3 linked regions of the Minwuia thermotolerans genome follow. Each later gene encodes a partner of the first gene's protein in a complex. Links are inferred from orthologs where the notes say so. Each region holds a gene or a part of one and is shown on either strand. Other genes may lie near its edges.

Evidence for each region. The genes of interacting proteins can lie anywhere in the genome.
Region 2: the proteins of CWC60_RS16925 (region 1) and pnp are in contact, whole or in part, in a cryo-EM structure (PDB 9QH0), measured with the Escherichia coli proteins. The link is inferred for Minwuia thermotolerans from one-to-one orthologs.
Region 3: the proteins of CWC60_RS16925 (region 1) and eno are in contact, whole or in part, in a solved structure (PDB 2FYM), measured with the Escherichia coli proteins. The link is inferred for Minwuia thermotolerans from one-to-one orthologs.

The regions. Positions count from the first base shown.
Region 1 is NZ_PIGG01000061.1:26,100-30,055, forward strand. Bases 299-3,534 are described here. They hold CWC60_RS16925 (ribonuclease E/G), read right to left. Parts: upstream 3,157-3,534; coding sequence 499-3,156; downstream 299-498. Outside these bases: CWC60_RS16920 (3-hydroxyacyl-CoA dehydrogenase NAD-binding domain-containing protein), read left to right, coding at 1-255; CWC60_RS16930 (N-acetylmuramoyl-L-alanine amidase), read left to right, coding at 3,689-3,956. UniProt on the Escherichia coli protein: Endoribonuclease that plays a central role in RNA processing and decay. Required for the maturation of 5S and 16S rRNAs and the majority of tRNAs. Also involved in the degradation of most mRNAs.
Region 2 is NZ_PIGG01000026.1:30,140-33,473, forward strand. The notes cover bases 361-3,334. They hold pnp (polyribonucleotide nucleotidyltransferase), read right to left. Parts: upstream 2,944-3,334; coding sequence 778-2,943; downstream 361-777. Other genes in these bases: CWC60_RS05840 (SMP-30/gluconolactonase/LRE family protein), read right to left, coding at 361-671; rpsO (30S ribosomal protein S15), read right to left, coding at 3,068-3,334. Outside these bases: more of CWC60_RS05840, read right to left, coding at 1-360. UniProt on the Escherichia coli protein: Involved in mRNA degradation. Catalyzes the phosphorolysis of single-stranded polyribonucleotides processively in the 3'- to 5'-direction. Also involved, along with RNase II, in tRNA processing.
Region 3 is NZ_PIGG01000031.1:95,126-98,342, forward strand. Bases 361-3,217 are described here. They hold eno (phosphopyruvate hydratase), read right to left. Parts: upstream 2,498-3,217; coding sequence 1,223-2,497; downstream 361-1,222. Other genes in these bases: CWC60_RS08340 (CaiB/BaiF CoA transferase family protein), read right to left, coding at 361-1,138; kdsA (3-deoxy-8-phosphooctulonate synthase), read right to left, coding at 2,709-3,217. Outside these bases: more of CWC60_RS08340, read right to left, coding at 1-360. UniProt on the Escherichia coli protein: Catalyzes the reversible conversion of 2-phosphoglycerate (2-PG) into phosphoenolpyruvate (PEP). It is essential for the degradation of carbohydrates via glycolysis.

The sequences.
Region 1 (3,956 bases):
AACGAGGGCGCGAAGATCCTGGAGGAGGGCATCGCCATCCGGCCGGTCGACATCGACATCACCTATGTCTACGGCTACGCCTTCCCGAAACATCGCGGCGGGCCGATGCACTACGCCGACCATGTCGGCCTGGACAAGGTTCTGGCGCGCATCCGCCATTTCCACGAGATCTCCGGCGAGGACGAGTGGAAGCCGGCGAAGCTGATCGAGGATCTCGTGGCCCAGGGCAAGGGCTTCAAGGACTTCACACGTTGAGCTGCTTCAACCGGCGTTCCGGCCGGTCACGGTCATGCGCCGAATGATCCCCCGCCCGTCCCGCTGAAGCGGGCCACCTTCCCCCTTCGGGAAGGGGGAGGGCCGGGGTGGGGGACGGGCCTGCGCGCCGCGGACCGACTGCCCGGAGGTGGGGGACGGGCCTGCGCGCCGCGGACCGACTGCCCGGAAAGAAAAAGGCCCCGGCGGCGACGCCGGGGCCTTTCTTCGGTCTGGTTCTGCGGTTCAGTTCCGCGGGCGCCGCCGCCACCAGCCGCGCTTGGGCGGTCCGGCGTCGGCCACTTCCTCGGCCGGCTCCGGCTCGTCCTCGTTGGCGGGTTGCGCCACTTCCACGGGCCGGGCGGCATCGACGCTTTCTTCGGTCTTCTCTTCCGCGGCCTGCGCCGGTTCCGGCTCGGCCTCGGTAACGGGCTCGGCACCGGCTGTCTCCCCGGCTTCGGCCGGGGTCCCGTCCGCCGGCGCGGCGGGTTCCTGGTCCGCGTCCGCCCGAGCGTCGGTCTGAACGGCTTCGGGCTCGGACCCGGTGGCCGGACGCGGCGCCGGTTCGGCAGCCTCGGCGGCGGCCGGAACCTCCTCGTTCACCGCCTCTTCCGCCGGCGCTTCCTCGTTCACCGGCTCCTCGGCAGTCGCGGCCGGCTCGGCCTCGTTGTCGTCGGCCGCCGGTTCCTCGCCGCCCGTGGGCTGGATTTCCTCGGCGTCCTCGTCATTCGGCACCGCGGCGGCCATCACGAAGGGCGAATCCTCGCCATCGCTCCTGCGGCCCCGCCGGCGGCGGCCGCCACGGCGGCCCCGGCGACGGCGCTTGCCATCCTCGTCCTCGTCATCGTCGGAGGCGCCGCCTTCGTCGGCTCCGGACTTCGGCTGCGATTCCTCGGCGCGGGTGCTCTCGCCGTCCTTGTCTCTGCTCTCGCCGTCCTTGTCGCCGCTCTCTTCAGGCTGCTGGCCGCCGCCACGGCGGCGACGGCGGGAGGACCGCCGGCGGCGTCCGCCGCGCTCCTCGTCGCCGTCCTGCGCGTCGTCCCCGTCACGCTCCTCCGCCTCGTCGGCCTCTTCGGCCTCCTCGGCTTCGTCCGCTTCTTCGGCCTCCTCGGGCTCGATGGGCTGACGCCAGCTTTCGTCCAGCGCCTCGGCGCCAGGCTCCTTGGCGGTCACCCGCTCGATGCGGAAATCGGGCGCAAGCAGCTCCTCGTCGGCAGCGATCTCGACGCGGAAGCCGTAGCGCTGCTCGATCTCCGCCAGGGCGTGGCGCTTGTTGTTGATCACATAGATCGCGATCGCCGTCGGCATGTTCACCAGGATCTCGGCGGAGCGGTCGCGGATGCCCTCCTCCTCGATGGCCCGCAGGATGTGCAGCGAGGCCGAATCGATCGAGCGCACGCGCCCGCTGCCGCCGCAATGGGGGCAGGTCTCCATGTTGACGTCCTGCACGCCCGGACGGAGCCGCTGGCGCGACATCTCGAGCAGGCCGAAATGACTGATGCGTCCGACCTGGATGCGCGCCCGGTCGACCTTCAGGCATTCCTTGAGCTTGCGCTCGACCGAGCGGTTGTTGCGCTGGTCCTCCATGTCGATGAAGTCGATGACGATCAGCCCGGCCAGATCGCGCAGGCGGAGCTGGCGGGCGACTTCCTCGGCCGCCTCCAGGTTCGTCTTGTAGGCCGTCTCCTCGACGGAGCGGCCGCGCGTCGACTTGCCGGAGTTGACGTCGACGGCCACCAGCGCCTCGGCGGAATCGATCACAATGTAGCCGCCAGACGGCAGGGTGACTTCCTTGGAGTACATGGTGTCGAGCTGCGGCTCGACCTGGTAGCGGTGCAGCAGCGGAATGCGGTCGCGATAGGGCTGCACCCGCTTGGCGTGCGACGGCATGATCCGCTTCATGAAGTCCTTGGCGACGCGGTAGCCCTCTTCGCCCGCCACCAGCACTTCCTCGATCTCCTTGGAATAGAAGTCGCGGATGGCGCGCGTGATCAGCGAGGCTTCCTCGTAGACCAGCGCCGGCGCCGTCGATTGCAGCGTCAGATCCCGGATATCGTCCCAAAGCTTGAGCAGGAACTCGAAGTCACGCCGGATCTCGGATTTCGTGCGCGCGGCGCCGGCGGTGCGCACGATGACGCCCGTACCCTCCGGCACCTCCAGCTCGCCGACGACGCTCTTCAGCTTGCGCCGGTCCTGGGCGTTGGTGATCTTGCGGCTGATGCCGCCGCCGCGGGCGGTGTTGGGCATCAGGACGCAGTAGCGGCCGGCCAGCGAAAGATAGGTGGTCAGCGCGGCGCCCTTGTTGCCGCGCTCCTCCTTGACGACCTGCACCAGGATGATCTGGCGGCGCTTGATCACTTCCTGGATCTTGTAGGGGCGGGAGGAGGAGATGCGCCTTGGCGAGACTTCCTCGTCGACCTCGTCGCCGCCGACGCTCTCGACCGGACCCTCGGCGTCATCCTCGCCATTGCCGTTCTCGGATGCAGGGGCGCGGCCGCCACGGCGGCGGCCCCGGCCGCGGCCACGGCCGCGGCGCTTCGGCTGATCGCCGCCGTCATCCTCGTCGTCGTCGGTTTCGGCGATCTCCGCCTCTTCCTGCTCGGCGACGCGGGCGACCTCCTTGCGCTGCTCGGCCAGCAACGCTTCGCGGTCGGCGATCGGGATCTGGTAGTAGTCGGGATGGATCTCGTTGAACGCCAGGAAACCATGGCGGTTGCCGCCGAACTCCACGAACGCCGCCTGCAGGGACGGTTCGACGCGAGTAACCTTGGCGAGATAGATGTTGCCCTTCAGGGGCTTGCGGCTGCCGACCTCGAAATCGAATTCCTCGAGTCGGTTGCCCTTGACGATGACGACCCGGGTTTCCTCAGGATGGGCCGCATCGATCAGCATGCGCGTGGCCATAAGCCAAATCTCCTAGGCGGCGCGCGTCCGGGCGAGCAACGGGACGGCGGCCGTCATATGTTGTCGCGGAGCTTGCAGGGCCGGGCGCCATTCACCGAACGGTCGCGCCGCATGAATCGGCTGCGCCAGGGCGTGGTCCCTTGCCGTGCGACCCGCCGCCACTAGGCGGCCGGGAAGCCTCGCAGTTTCACTTAAGATTCAATCACCGACCGGTGGCTGTCGAAGAAACGCCTCGACAGGAAGAGCCCTTCCGCGTCTGGACCTTGGGCAGCGAACGACCGTATTCACGCTATCCGAATCAGGCGTTTCGATCGTGGAAATCTCTCCGGCCACCCGAGCTGACTATCCGTAGGGGTTCATCCTTCACCAACGTCCCGCCCCGCCAAACCGGCGGCTGCAGTACGGGCGATTGAAACTCGCGGATCGGACACTAGCAAATTGCGAGTCCATTCAGCAAGCCTCCTCGACGCCCCTTGTGACAATTGCCGCACCCTCCACGATGCGGCCGCGATTCGCCGCTATATTGGCCCCGATGATTCGCCTGCTCGCGATCCTCGCCGCCGTCGTGCTCACGGCCGCGCCCGCCGGCGCCGCCAGCCTCATCAAGGGTGTCCGCACCGGTGAGCATGTCGGTCTGACGCGTGTTGTCGTCGACCTTTCGGGGGAGGCCGAGTGGAACCTGTTCGTGCTCGACGACCCCTTCCGCGTGGTGATCGACATCGAGGACGCGGCCTGGCAGCTGGAGGCCCGGCCCGATCCGCCGCGTGGCCTGATCCGCGACATGCGCTATGGCCGCTTCG
Region 2 (3,334 bases), on another replicon or contig:
AGGCTTTCCCGCAGCGACCCGTCCGGCTCCAGCACGGCGACGCGGCCGCCGAAGGCGACGGCGACAACGACGGCGCCGTCCTCGGCGACGCACAGCCCGTCCGGATGACCGTCCTCGAACTCGGCGAATACCGACCACTCGCCGACCCGGCCGTCGTCGACATCGTAGACCCGGACGATGTTCTTCCGGGCGTCCGAATGGTAGAGCCGCTTGCCGTCGGGCGAGAAGCCCATGCCGTTGGTCAGCATGACGCCGTCGGAAACCGTCGAGGCGGTGCCATCCAGGTGAATGACATGGAGGTGTCCCGGCCGTTCGGGATCGCCGCTGAAGACCTGGAAGCCGAGCGAGCCGACAAAAAGCCGGCCGGCCGCGTCGGTGGTGAAGTCGTTGAAGCCGATGGCCGTTTCGGTGATGTCCTTGTCCAGCAGGATTTCCGTGCGCGTCCCGTCGAAGCTCTTGAATGCGATGTTGCGTCCGCCGACCACCACGCCGCCGTCGGCATGATGGACCATGCCGCCGATGCCGCGGCGGTGGGGGAGAAGCGTCGTCACCGCGCCGTCACGGCCCAGGGCGTGAACCCCGCCGTTCTGAACGTCGCTGAACAGCAGCCCGCGTTCCGCATCCCACAGCGGCGCCTCGATCAGGCCGTAGCCCGTCGCCAGTTGCTTCATGTCGCATTCCTCCCGCGCGGCATTCTGGGCGAGGGCGTCGGAGCGGGCAAAGAAAAACCCCGGAAGCGGCGCTTCCGGGGTTTCCCGTTCGGTTCTGGCCGTGGCGTCAGTCGCGCCGGCGGGGACGGCGGTCGCCGCCGCCCGAGCGCTCGCGCTGGGGCAGGGGCTCGACGCCCTCCTTCTCGATGCCGGTCTCCTGATCGACATAGCGCATCGACAGGCGCACCTTGCCGCGGTCGTCGACCTCCAGCAGCTTGACGTAGACCTCATCGCCCTCGTTGACGACGTCGGTCACTTTCTCGGTGCGGCCTTCCTGCATCTCGGAGACATGGACCAGGCCGTCGCGACTTCCGAAGAAGTTCACGAAGGCGCCGAAGTCCATGATCTTCACGACCTTGCCCTTGTAGACCGCGCCGGGCTCCGGCTCCGCGACGATGGAATGGATCCAGTCCAGCGCCTTCTGCGCGGCGTCGCCGTCGCTGGAAGCCACCTTCACCGTGCCGTCGTCGTCGATGTCGATCTTGCAGCCGGTGACCTCGGTGATTTCCCGGATCACCTTGCCGCCGGTGCCGATGACGTCGCGGATCTTGTCGGTCGGAACCTTGATCACGGAGATGCGCGGAGCGGTCTCCTTCAGCTCCTCGCGGCCTGCGCTGATCGCCTTGGACATGCAGTCCAGGATGTGGGCGCGGCCCTCATTGGCCTGACCGAGGGCGGTCTTCATGATCTCCTCGGTGATGCCCGCGATCTTGATGTCCATCTGCAGCGAGGTGACGCCCTTCGACGTGCCGGCCACCTTGAAATCCATGTCGCCCAGATGATCCTCGTCGCCGAGGATATCGGACAGGACGGCGTGACGATCGCCTTCCAGGATCAGGCCCATGGCGATGCCGGAGACCGGGCGGCGCAGCGGCACGCCCGCATCCATCATCGCAAGCGAGGTGCCGCAGACGGTCGCCATCGAGGAAGAACCGTTGGATTCCGTCACCTCGGAAACGATCCGGATGGTGTAGGGGAACTCGGTCTTCGACGGCATCAGCGGATGCACCGCCCGCCAGGCCAGCTTGCCGTGGCCGATCTCCCGGCGTCCCGGGCCCAGGCGGAAGCTGGTCTCGCCCACCGAATAGGGCGGGAAGTTGTAGTGCAGCATGAAGTGCTCGCGGCTTTCGCCGGCCAGCGCGTCGATGATCTGCTCGTCCTGGCCGGTCCCCAGTGTGGTGACCACCAGGGCCTGGGTCTCGCCGCGGGTGAACAGCGCCGAACCGTGCGCGCGGGGCAGGATGCCGACCTCGCATTCGATCGGGCGGACCGTGCGGGTGTCGCGGCCGTCGATGCGCTTGCCGGTGTCCAGGATGCCGTTGCGGACGATGTTCTTCTCGAGGTCCTTGAGCGCGGCGCCGACAGCCTGCCGGCCTTCCTCGTGTTCGGCCAGGGCGTCCTTGACCTTCTGCTTGGCCGCCGAGACGGCGTCCTGGCGGGCGGTCTTCTCGCGGATCGTGTAGGCGGCGGCGAGATCGTCGCGGGCGATGCCGGAGATCTGCTCCATCAGAGAGTCGGTGTAGAGCGGCGGCGGCGGGGCCCAGGGCTCCTTCGCGGCCGTCTCGGCCAGGTCGATGATGGCGTCGATGACTTCCTGATAGGCCTTGTGGCCGAACATCACCGCGCCCAGCATTTCGTCCTCGCTGAGCTCGTCGGCCTCCGATTCCACCATCATGACGGCGTCGACGGTGCCGGCCACGACCAGGTCGAGCCGCGAATCGGGCATCTGCTGGCGTGTGGGGTTGAGCACGTACTCGCCGTCCACCATGCCTACGCGGCAGCCGCCCAGCGGGCCCATGAAAGGCAGGCCGGAAATGGTCAGCGCCGCGGAGGCGCCCACCATCGCGGCGACGTCGGGCTCATTCTCCAGATCGTGCTGCAGCACGGTGCAGATGATCTGGGTCTCGTTCTTGAAGCCCGGGGCGAACAGCGGCCGGACGGGCCGGTCGATCAGGCGGCTGGTCAGCGTCTCGCTGTCGGCCGGCCGGCCCTCTCGCTTGAAGAAGCCGCCCGGGATCTTGCCCGCGGCGAAATACTTCTCCTGGTAATTGACGGTCAGCGGGAAGAAATCCAGGTCCGGCTTCGGGGACCTTTCGGCGACGACCGTGCAGAGCACCATGGTTTCGCCATAGGTCACCATCACGGAGCCTGTCGCCTGGCGGGCGACCTTGCCCGTTTCGAGGACCAGCTTGCGCCCGCCCCACTCGATCTCTTTTCGTTTTACCTGAAACATTCTTGCATACCTTCCTTCAGCCCCCCTGGGCTGATCCTGAAACCGGAAGGCGGGGTCCGCCCCTGCGGCCCGCGCCTGTCAGCTTTCCGATTTCCTTGCCCGGCGCGACGGCCGGGCCGCAGCATCAGCGGCGGATTCCGAGACGCTGAATGAGTTCGCGATAGCGCGACTCGTCCTTGCCCCTGACATAGTCAAGCAGCGAGCGCCGCTTGGAGACCAGCATCAGCAGGCCGCGGCGCGAGTGGTTGTCCTTCTTGTGGGTCTTGAAGTGCTCGGTCAGATTGACGATCCGTTCGGTCAGGATCGCGATCTGCACCTCGGGGGAACCCGTGTCGCCGCCTTCGCGGGCAAATTCCTTGATCAGTTCCGACTTGCGTTCGGCAGTGATCGA
Region 3 (3,217 bases), on another replicon or contig:
AGGCCTTCAGCCGTTCGATCTCATCGCCGGTAAAGCCCCACTCGGTCAGCACCTCGTCGGTGTTCTGACCCGGATCGGGCGCGACCGTCGGCCGGCCGTTGGGCGTGCGGGAGAAGCGCGGCGCGGCGTTCGGCTGCACCACCCCGTCTATGTCGATGAAGGTCTCGCGCGCCTTGTTGTGCGGATGCTCCGGCGCTTCGTCCATATCCAGAACCGGCGCGAAACAGACGTCGGAACCTTCCATGATCTCCGTCCATTCGTCGCGGGTCTTCGTCCTGATGACCTTCCCGAGCTTTTCCGAATATTCGGGCCATTTTTCCGGGTTCATCTGCTCCGACATCTCCGCGGGGTCGATGCCGGTCTTCTCGAGCAGTTCGGCGTAGAACTTCTTCTCGATGGAGCCGATGGAGACGTACTTGCCGTCCTTCGTCTCGTAGACGTCGTAGAAATGCGCGCCGGTGTCCAGGATGTTGGAGCCTCGCTCCTGCTTCCAGCGCCCGGCCGCCTTCATGCCGTAGATCGCAGTCATCAGGTTGGAGGCGCCGTCGATCATCGCCGCGTCGACCACCTGGCCGTTGCCGGATTCCCTGGCCTCGATCACCGCAGCGAGACAACCGAAGGCGAGGTAGAGCGCACCGCCGCCGAAATCGCCGACCAGGTTGAGCGGCGGCACCGGCCCGCTGTCGCTGCGCCCGATGGCGTGCAGCGCGCCGGTGAGCGCGATGTAGTTCATGTCATGTCCGGCCGCGTGTGCGATCGGCCCTGTCTGGCCCCAGCCGGTGACGCGGCCGTAGACCAGCTGCGGATTGCGCGCCCAGCATTCGTCGGGCCCCAGGCCGAGACGCTCGGTGACGCCCGGACGCATGCCCTCGATCAGGATGTCGGCCTTCTCGACCAGGCTGAGCACCGTCTCGACGCCTTCGGAGGTCTTGAGATTCGCCGCCACCGACCGCTTGGAACGGTTGAGCAGGTCCCACTTGTTGCTGCCCCGGTCAATGCCGAGATCCGCCGCCTCCTGGCGGTCGATGCGGATGACGTCGGCGCCCAGATCGCCGAACAGCATGCCGCACATCGGCCCCGGGCCGATGCCCGCCAGTTCGACTACCTTGATCCCGCTGAGGGGTCCCTGACCGCGCATGATTGTTTCCTCCCCGTGCAAACCACTTGCTGAGGCGGAGAGTGCCCGCTTATCGGGCCCCACTCAAGGCGGCTTTCGCGCGCCTCACACCCGCAGGATGGAACGGCCGGCGTAGATCCCGTCGGGGCCGAGCTGATCCTCGATGCGGAGAAGCTGGTTGTACTTGGCCGTCCGGTCGGAGCGGGCCAGCGAGCCGGTCTTGATCTGGCCGCAGTTGGTGGCGACCGCCAGGTCGGCGATCGTCGAGTCCTCGGTTTCGCCCGAACGGTGCGACATCACCGCGGTATAGGCGGCCGTGTGCGCCAGTTCGACCGCCTCGAGCGTCTCGGAGAGGGTGCCGATCTGGTTGACCTTGACCAGGATCGAGTTCGCCACGTCGCGCGCAATACCGTCAGCCAGCCGCTCCGGATTGGTGACGAACAGGTCGTCGCCGACAAGCTGGATCCTGTCGCCCAGACGCTCGGTCAGCGCCGCCCAGCCGACCCAGTCGTCCTCGGCGCAGCCATCCTCGATGGAGATGATCGGATAGCGGGAACAGAGGTCGGCGTAGTATTCGACGATGCCTTCGGCGTCGAGCGACTTGCCCTCGCCTTTCAGCTCGTAGCGGCCGTTCTCGAAGAACTCCGTCGACGCGGCGTCGAGCGCCAGGAACACGTCCTCGCCCGGCAGATAGCCGGCGGCGGCGATCGACGACATAATGAAACCAAGGACTTCGTCGGCGCTTTTCAGAGATGGCGCGAAACCGCCCTCGTCGCCGACATTGGTGTTGTGGCCGGCGTCCTGCAGCCGCTTCTTCAGCGAGTGGAAGATCTCGGCGCCGCAGCGAAGCGCCTCGGAAAAGGTCTCCGCGCCGACCGGCATGATCATGAATTCCTGGATATCGATCGGATTGTCGGCGTGGGCGCCGCCATTCAGGATGTTCATCATCGGCACCGGCAGGGTGCGCGCAGAGACGCCGCCGACATAGCGGTAGAGCGGCTGCATCAGCGCGTCGGAGGCCGCCCGCGCCGCGGCCAGGCTGACGCCAAGGATGGCATTGGCGCCGAGACGCGACTTGTTGGGCGTCCCGTCCAGCTCGATCAGCATGCGGTCGATGGCGAGCTGGTCGGTAGCGTCCATGCCGGAGATGGCGGAGAAGATTTCGCCATTGACCGCCTCGACGGCCTGGCGCACGCCCTTGCCGCCATAGCGCTCATCGCCGTCGCGCTTCTCGACGGCCTCGTAGGCGCCCGTGGAAGCCCCCGACGGCACCATGGCCCGGCCGAACCCGCCGGTCTCCAGATGCACCTCGACCTCGACGGTCGGGTTGCCGCGGCTGTCGAGTATCTCGCGGCCAATGATGTCGATGATGGCGGTCATCGGAACCCTCACTATGGCTTGTTGTCTTGTTTTCCTGCTGTCCGGCGGTCAGGCGAAACCGAGGCGCTGCAAGAGGTAAACCAGCAGGGCGAAAATGACAAAGGCGATCATGGGCGCGCGGGCAAAGCGCCACACCTAGCGCCAGTCCGGCGGGCCCTTGCGGAAACGCGGCGACTCGCGGTGGGGCTGGCGCGGGCGGCGGTCCATCGCCTCAGAGCGACTTGGCGAGCCCGTCGAAACGCTTCAGCGTGGCGATCAGACCCTCGAGCTGGTCCAGCGGCACCATGTTCGGTCCGTCCGACGGCGCGTGGTCCGGGTCCTGATGGGTCTCCATGAAGATCGCCGCGACCCCCACGGCGGCTGCGGCCCGCGCCAGACAGGGCACGAAGCGCCGGTCGCCGCCGGAACTGCCGCCCTGCCCACCCGGCTGCTGCACCGAGTGCGTGGCGTCGAACACCACCGGGCAGCCGGTCTGTTCCGCCATGATCGGCAGGCTACGGAAATCGGTGACGAGCGTGTTGTAGCCGAAGCTGGCGCCGCGTTCGCAGACCGAGACGTTGCCGTTGCCGGTGGAGCGGATCTTGTCGACCACGTTGACCATGTCCCAGGGCGCCAGGAACTGGCCCTTCTTCACGTTGATGGCGCAGCCCGTCTCCCCGGCGGCGAGCAACAGGTCCGTCTGGCGGCAGAGAAAGGCCGGAATCTGCAGCACGTCGACAT